DNA from 2 places in the uncultured Faecalibacterium sp. genome. Region 1 is predicted to be linked to the other one. Evidence: predicted binding sites of a transcription regulator. Region 1 holds the regulator's gene; the other holds the start of a gene.

Region 1 (3,414 bases):
TCAGCCAGTCCGGCACACCGATGCGGAAAGCCGGAGTTTCCATCTCCTCTTCGGCATCTTCCTCATCCCGGTATTCATCTTCTGCTTCGTCGTAGTCTTCCTCAGCCTCGGCTTCTGCCGCGCGGGCAGCGGCACGTTCAGCGCGGCGGGCTGCGCTCTGCTGCGCCATGGCCGCACCCTTTGCGTGCACGCCGCCAAACGCAGCGCACAGCCATTGCCACACCTCTGCCGGGGTCAGATCAAAAATGTACAGGCTGACACACAGTGCCAGCACGATCATGATAAGGGTTGCCGCAGGCCGTCCGCACAGCAGCAGCAGGCTGCCGCCCAGCAGTGCGCCCAGCGCACCGCCGCCGATCCATGCATTCACGCCGTTTGCATAGCAGGCAGCTGTCATCTGGAATGCCGACATGCCCTGCGGCTGGATATCGGAAAAAACGATCACCGTGCCGCAGGCAAACACCAGCCCCAGAACCAGCTTGAAGATCTTGGGCAGAAGGTCTTCGCCCCGGGTATACTGCACAGCAAGGCAGCACACTGCCGCGCCCAGCACAAAGCTGCCGCAGCCAAAAAGTCCGAACAGCACATCGTGCAGGGCCTTCCATGCCGAATCTCCCTCCACAAAGGCCAGCACCACCAGCAAAAGGCCTGCAAACAGGGTACCAAGCCCTGCCGGGAGCCGCTGTTCTGCGCGCTTTTTGCGCGATGCTGCGCGCCGTGTTGTCGTTTTACGTTTTTTTGTTGCCATGTTTCTTTGTTCCCCGCGTTTGTAGTAGACACACTATTTGATTTTATTATTGTACCACGCAGGGAAGAAAATGGCAAACCTATTGTTGTACAAAATCGGCCTTCATTTGCGTTCAATCTCTTTATACAGCCACGCCAGCGCATCCGAAAGCCCGCCCAGCTCATCAATGAGCTTTTCCTTCACAGCCCGGCGTCCATCCAGCACAGTGCCCATGTCCATCACCAGCTCGCCGGTGTGGAGCATCAGGTCGGTGTAGCGTTTTTCGGTCATGCCGCTGTGGGCCGCTACGAAGCCGGTGATGCGCTGCTGCATCTGCTCAAAGCTGCGCATGGTCTGCGGCACCCCCAGAATGACGCCGGAATGCCGCACCGGGTGCACGGTCATGGTGGCTGTGGGCACGATGAAGCTGCGCCGGGCGCTGACGGCAAGCGGGATGCCGATGGAGTGCCCGCCGCCCAGCACAAGCGTTGCACTGGGTTTGGACACGCTGGCGATCAGCTCCGCCAGCGCAAGGCCTGCTTCCACATCACCGCCTACCGTGTTCAGCAGCACCAGCAGACCTTCGATGCGAGGATCCTCCTGCGCGGCCACCAGCTGCGGGATGACATGCTCATACTTCGTGGTCTTCTGGCCCTGCGGCGCTTCCGAATGGCCTTCGATCTGGCCGATGACGGTCAGACAGTGGATCACATGCTCCCCGCGGGCCAGCGTGACCGTGCCCAGATCCTCGATCTCTTCTTTTTCCAGCCGTCCTGCGTCGGTCTGCTGCGTTTCATCGTTCATATGCTTTCCTCCTGCGTTTTTTGTCAGCATTCCCCAGCCTGTGCCGGGCTATGCAGACCCGCTGCAGCAAAAAAGCGGTAACATTTCATAAAAATTTTTTGAGAATGATTTGACATTCTCCATCGGTGCAGTATACTTTAAATAATTGACTGTAATATCTGCAATATGAACCCGTAAACGGATCGGGGTTTCTCTGCGCCGCATCTGTAAAGCAGGCAGCTGCGGCAAGTACTGCGATAGAGCGAAAGGAGAAAGTATTCTATGAACACTCCTGCAAGGGCTTCGCTTCCCGTTATCAAGCGTCTTCCCAAATATTACCGCTATCTGTGCTCTCTGCAGGCGGACGGCATCAACAGCATTTCTTCCCGCGAGCTGGCTGCTCAGATGGGCACCACCGCTTCGCAGGTACGGCAGGACTTCAACTGCATCGGCGATGTGAATGGCCGGCAGGGCATCGGCTACTCGGTGGAAAACCTGCTCTCCATTCTGGAAGGCCTGCTGTTCGGCAACGGCGACCGCCTGCCCACCATCCTGATCGGCTGCGGCCGTCTGGGCAAGGCAGTGAGCCGCTTTATCACCACCGATACCAACGGCTACCGCCTGATCGCCGCCTTTGACGTGGCACAGAGCGAGGTGGGCAAGGAGATCAGCGGCATCCAGATCCGCCATATCGACGAGCTGGAGTCTTTCTGTGCCGAGCATCACCCCAAGGTCGCAGTGCTCTGTGTGCCCCGCGACGGTGCGGAACAGGTCAGCGGCCGTCTGGTGGATCTGGGCATCGAGGGCTTCTGGAACTTCTCCCACTATGACCTCTCTGTGCCGTATCCCGATGTGGTGGTGGAGAACGTCCATCTGGGCGACAGCCTGATGAGCCTTGGCTACCGCCTGCGCAATCAGGACTGAATATACCTATTATAAGTAATAAGAGAACCCTCTCAGTCAAAGCCTGAGATGCCGCTGAACCCTCTCAGTCTCGCATACACTCGACAGCTCCCCCGAAAGGGTAGCTTTATGAGTGGGGACGGGAAAGTTTCTGCTTCTCCGGCGAAGGACAGCCTGCCCGGAAGATGCAGAAAAGCTCCCCCATCGGGGGAGCTGGCAAAGCCGTCAGGCTTTGGCTGAGAGGGTTCTTTCTGTAAGGAGAGTTTTTCAAATGGCAAAACTGTATTTCCGTTACGGCGCGATGAACAGCGGCAAAAGCACCGCCCTGATGCAGGTAGCCCACAACTACGAAGAACAGGGGATGCGGGTGCTGATCCTCAAGCCACAGGTGGACACCAAGGGCGGCGGTGAGCTGGTGAGCCGTCTGGGCGTGCGCCGCAAGGCTGATCTGCTGATCCCGCCGGAGACGGACGTGTTCGAGGCCGTGCGCACGGCCAACGCTGACGGTGCGCCGCTGGCCTGCGTGCTGTGCGACGAGAGCCAGTTTTTCACTGCGCAGCAGGCAGAACAGCTGTTCATGGTCACGGTGGATTTGAACATTCCGGTGATCTGCTACGGCCTGCGGGCAGATTTTTCGCTCAAGGGCTTTCCCGGCTCTACCCGCCTGCTGGAGCTGGCCCACACCATCGAGGAAATGAAGACTATCTGCACCTGCGGCCGCAAGGCCATCTGCAACTGCCGCAGGGTGAACGGCAGATTCGTCTTTGAGGGCGAGCAGGTGGCCATCGATCTGGAAAACGATGTGCAGTACGTGAGCATGTGCCCCCAGTGCTATTTCAAGGCAAAGCGCGCGTTCTACGCCGAAAAAGCTGCTTCGCGGGTCGAATAAACTTGTATACAAGGCTGCTGTGTCCAACGACACGGCAGCCTTTCTTTTTTATTCCCGGCCCACAGGCGCAGTCCACGCAGCAGCGCAAAATATGTTGCTGTCGGTGCTTCTT
Region 2 (3,414 bases), on a different contig from region 1:
TGATCGGCGGTAGCGGTCTTGCCGGTGCCGATGGCCCAGATGGGCTCGTAAGCGATCACGACATTTGCCATCTGCTCAGCGGTCACATCACGCAGAGCGATCTTGGTCTGCATACGCACCAGCTCTTCGGTCACGCCCTCTTCGCGCTGCTGCAGGCTCTCGCCCACGCAGATGATGACCTTCAGACCGGCGTTCAGAGCAGCCAGAGCGCGCTTGTTCACGGTCTGGTCGGTCTCGGCGAAGTACTGGCGGCGCTCAGAGTGGCCCACAATGACATACTCCACGCCCAGATCTACCAGCATGTCAGCGCTGATCTCGCCGGTGAAAGCGCCGGACTTCTCGAAGTGAACATTCTCAGCACCCACATGGATGTTGGTGCCCTTGGTCTTTTCCACAGCGGTGACCAGATCGGTATACGGGGTGCAGATAACCACCTCGCAGCCTGCGTCCTGCACGGCGGGGACCAGCTCGTCCACCAGAACAGCAGCCTCGGAGGCAGTCTTGTTCATCTTCCAGTTGCCTGCAATGATAGCCTTACGCTTTGCCTTATCCATGATACTCTATCTCCTTTATTTACCTTCTATCGTGCAGAAAGCTCTGCACAAACAAAAAGATGCGGCGGCGCTAAAGCCGCCGCACCCATTATGATGCCGGGATCAGATTATGCGTTCTGAATAACTGCGATGCCGGGCAGCTCCTTGCCCTCCAGATACTCCAGAGAAGCGCCGCCGCCGGTGGAGATGTGGGTCATCTTGTCGCCCAGACCCATCTGCTGCACAGCTGCTGCGCTGTCGCCGCCGCCGATCACGGTGGTAGCATCGCTCTCAGCCATAGCCTTGGCAACTGCCAGAGTGCCAGCTGCCAGAGTGGGGTTCTCGAACACGCCCATGGGGCCGTTCCACACAACGGTCTTGGATGCCTTGACAGCATCGGCAAACAGCTTCATGGTCTCGGGGCCAATGTCGCAGCCTTCCATGTCAGCCGGGATCGCGGTGACAGGAACAACCGTGGTCTCAACAGGAGCGTCGATGGGATCGGGGAAGTCCTTGATGCAGACAGCATCAACGGGCAGCAGCAGCTTCACGCCCTTCTCCTGAGCCTTGGCCATCATCTCCTTGCAGTAATCCAGCTTGGAATCGTCGCACAGGCTCTTGCCGACCTCGTAGCCCTGAGCCTTGACGAAGGTGTAAGCCATGCCGCCGCCGATGATCAGGGTATCGACCTTCTCCAGCAGGTTGGAGATAACATTCAGCTTGTCTGCGACCTTTGCGCCGCCCAGAATAGCGGTGAAGGGACGAACGGGATCGTTCACAGCGTTGCCCAGATACTTGATCTCCTTCTCCATCAGGTAACCAACAGCGGTATCCTTGATGAAGTCGGTGACGCCTGCGGTGGAGCAGTGTGCACGGTGGCAGCTGCCGAATGCATCGTCAACATATGCATCAGCCAGGGAAGCCAGCTCTTCGCTGAACTCGGGCATGTTCTTGGTCTCTTCCTTGCGGAAACGGGTGTTCTGCAGCAGAACGACATCGCCGTTGTTCATGGCAGCAACAGCAGCCTTTGCGTTCTCGCCCACAACGTTGTCGTCGTCAGCAAACACAACGGTCTTGCCCAGCTTTGCGCTCAGAGCCACAGCAACGGGTGCCAGGCTGAACTTTGCCTCGGGGCCGTTCTTGGGCTTGCCCAGATGGCTGCACAGGATGACCTTTGCGCCATCGTTGACCAGCTTCTGGATGGTGGGCAGAGCTGCATTGATGCGGTTCTCGTTGGTGATCACACCGTCCTTCATCGGGACGTTGAAATCGCAACGGACAAGCACCTTCTTGCCGCAGTAGTTCTGATCGTCGATCGTCTTCTTACCTAAACCCATGGTAATAAACTCCTCTCAAGTTTTAATTTCTGAACTAGAGTTTCGCTCGCATTCGGGGGATCTTGCCCCGTTACTCTACTATTATAAACAAAAACCGTGCACATTGCAAGGTCGCAAGATAGATAATAGTTTAACAAACATTTGCCGCTGATGCACGGAAATGTGTGTATTTTGACCGAAAGCCGCAGCCTTACCGTGTTTTCCGGCAGAACATTCCGCAAATGCGGTCATACATTCCCCATATGAACTTCTGGTTCCGCTGACCCCGCTCAAAAATTGCTTCCACACCAGCATAGCCGCTCGCCTTATACTTCCTGAAAATATTCTGCTTTCAGAGGATTATTCGACACTTCTTTTTCAAAGAATTCTTTGAAGCCTTCCTCCAATACATCCAGAAAATCCGGAGTCAACCCCCACATATTCATGGATACCAGATAATTTTTCTGTGACCCAGCAGGTCACTTGTTCCTTAAAATGTGACCTACTGGGTCACATTTTGGCCTCAGAAGCCATCTCTGCTAAAGGGGAAAAAAGAAAATTCTGACTTCTATGTTGGCTGCTCTTTTCGTTCTTCTTGATTCGTTTTTTCATAGGCCAGATGTTCCTTATTGGAATCCACCATATATCCGGCACCTGTGAAGATGCCCGCAAGGAAAGCATGATAGAAGTCTTCCCGATAGTCATGGTAGCTTATGGTGCGCCGGAGCAGAGCATTCATTTCCTTGGTAATGCCTTCGCTGTCACCATTCCAGACTGCATCAAACAAAGCATTTCGATTCCACTTCTTCGTACTGTCATAGTTCATCCAACATTGCTCCCTGCACAAACCCGGTAAATAGAATCCGATCGTCACCCTTCGCCAGTTCTTTCAATTCCTCCATAAAGGAATCCGTATCGCTGGAGCCACCTGCAATGACCAGTTTTTTTTCTGTCTTAACATTCTTGAATGCCTCAACCAGATATCGAATCCCCTTCTCCGGCACCAGACGCCCGAGGAACAATATGTAGGAATCTTTTTCCAGTCCAAAATGATCTGTGATCAGCTTTGCTTCCCGAATCTGCGGCCTATTCACGCCATTAGGGATAAAGTGTGTTTCTCTTCCATAAGTTTCCTTAAAATAGTCCTGCACTCCTTTGCTCAGAACAATGACCTCGTCCGCATATTTCGCAGCATTTTTTTCGCCTTGGTGGATAAACTTAGAACCAAGTCCTGATTGCCATTTCTCGCGCTGCCAATCAATGCCGGCCGATGTCAAGTCTTGGACAACATTTTTCACAAATAAATTTGAAAAAAGCAAAAAAAAATAAGCCCTACAAGGTTTTCAGTCAGTATCGAACCGATCTGAGCCTTGTAGGGCTTTACAGTTTACTCTATATGCTTTTTATCTTAGACCGCCTGCAGCGGGGTATTTTCCATCACTTTCTTAAATTCCTCTACTGTCATTCCAGCATCTTCCGCTGCTTCTTCAATCGTCACACGGCCTTTTCTTACCTGTTTAACCAGCATCCGCATCTCACCAATGTTGATGCCTTCTTCTCTGCCT

What was found. Region 1 encodes Rex, which represses fermentation and respiration genes when NADH is low (regulators of the CRP and FNR family bind a similar motif). Its sites were predicted from a motif close to ATTGTTAANNNNTTAACAAT; they were not measured.
Region 2: QZL71_RS02355 (phosphoglycerate kinase) is a predicted target of Rex. The motif match lies at 1,989-2,008, and genes of this name have one in related genera.

The regions. Positions count from the first base shown of each region.
Region 1 is NZ_FMFG01000021.1:4,095-7,508, forward strand. Features, by position in the region: gene QZL71_RS08345 (DNA translocase FtsK) at 1-748, opposite strand, end outside; gene QZL71_RS08350 (ClpP family protease) at 851-1,531, opposite strand; gene QZL71_RS08355 (redox-sensing transcriptional repressor Rex) at 1,793-2,434, shown strand; gene QZL71_RS08360 (thymidine kinase) at 2,685-3,302, shown strand.
Region 2 is NZ_FMFG01000003.1:119,795-123,208, reverse strand. Features, by position in the region: gene tpiA (triose-phosphate isomerase) at 1-554, opposite strand, end outside; gene QZL71_RS02355 (phosphoglycerate kinase) at 662-1,870, opposite strand; gene QZL71_RS02345 (hypothetical protein) at 2,418-2,675, opposite strand; gene QZL71_RS02340 (glycosyltransferase family 4 protein) at 2,665-3,147, opposite strand; gene QZL71_RS02335 (hypothetical protein) at 3,258-3,414, opposite strand, start outside.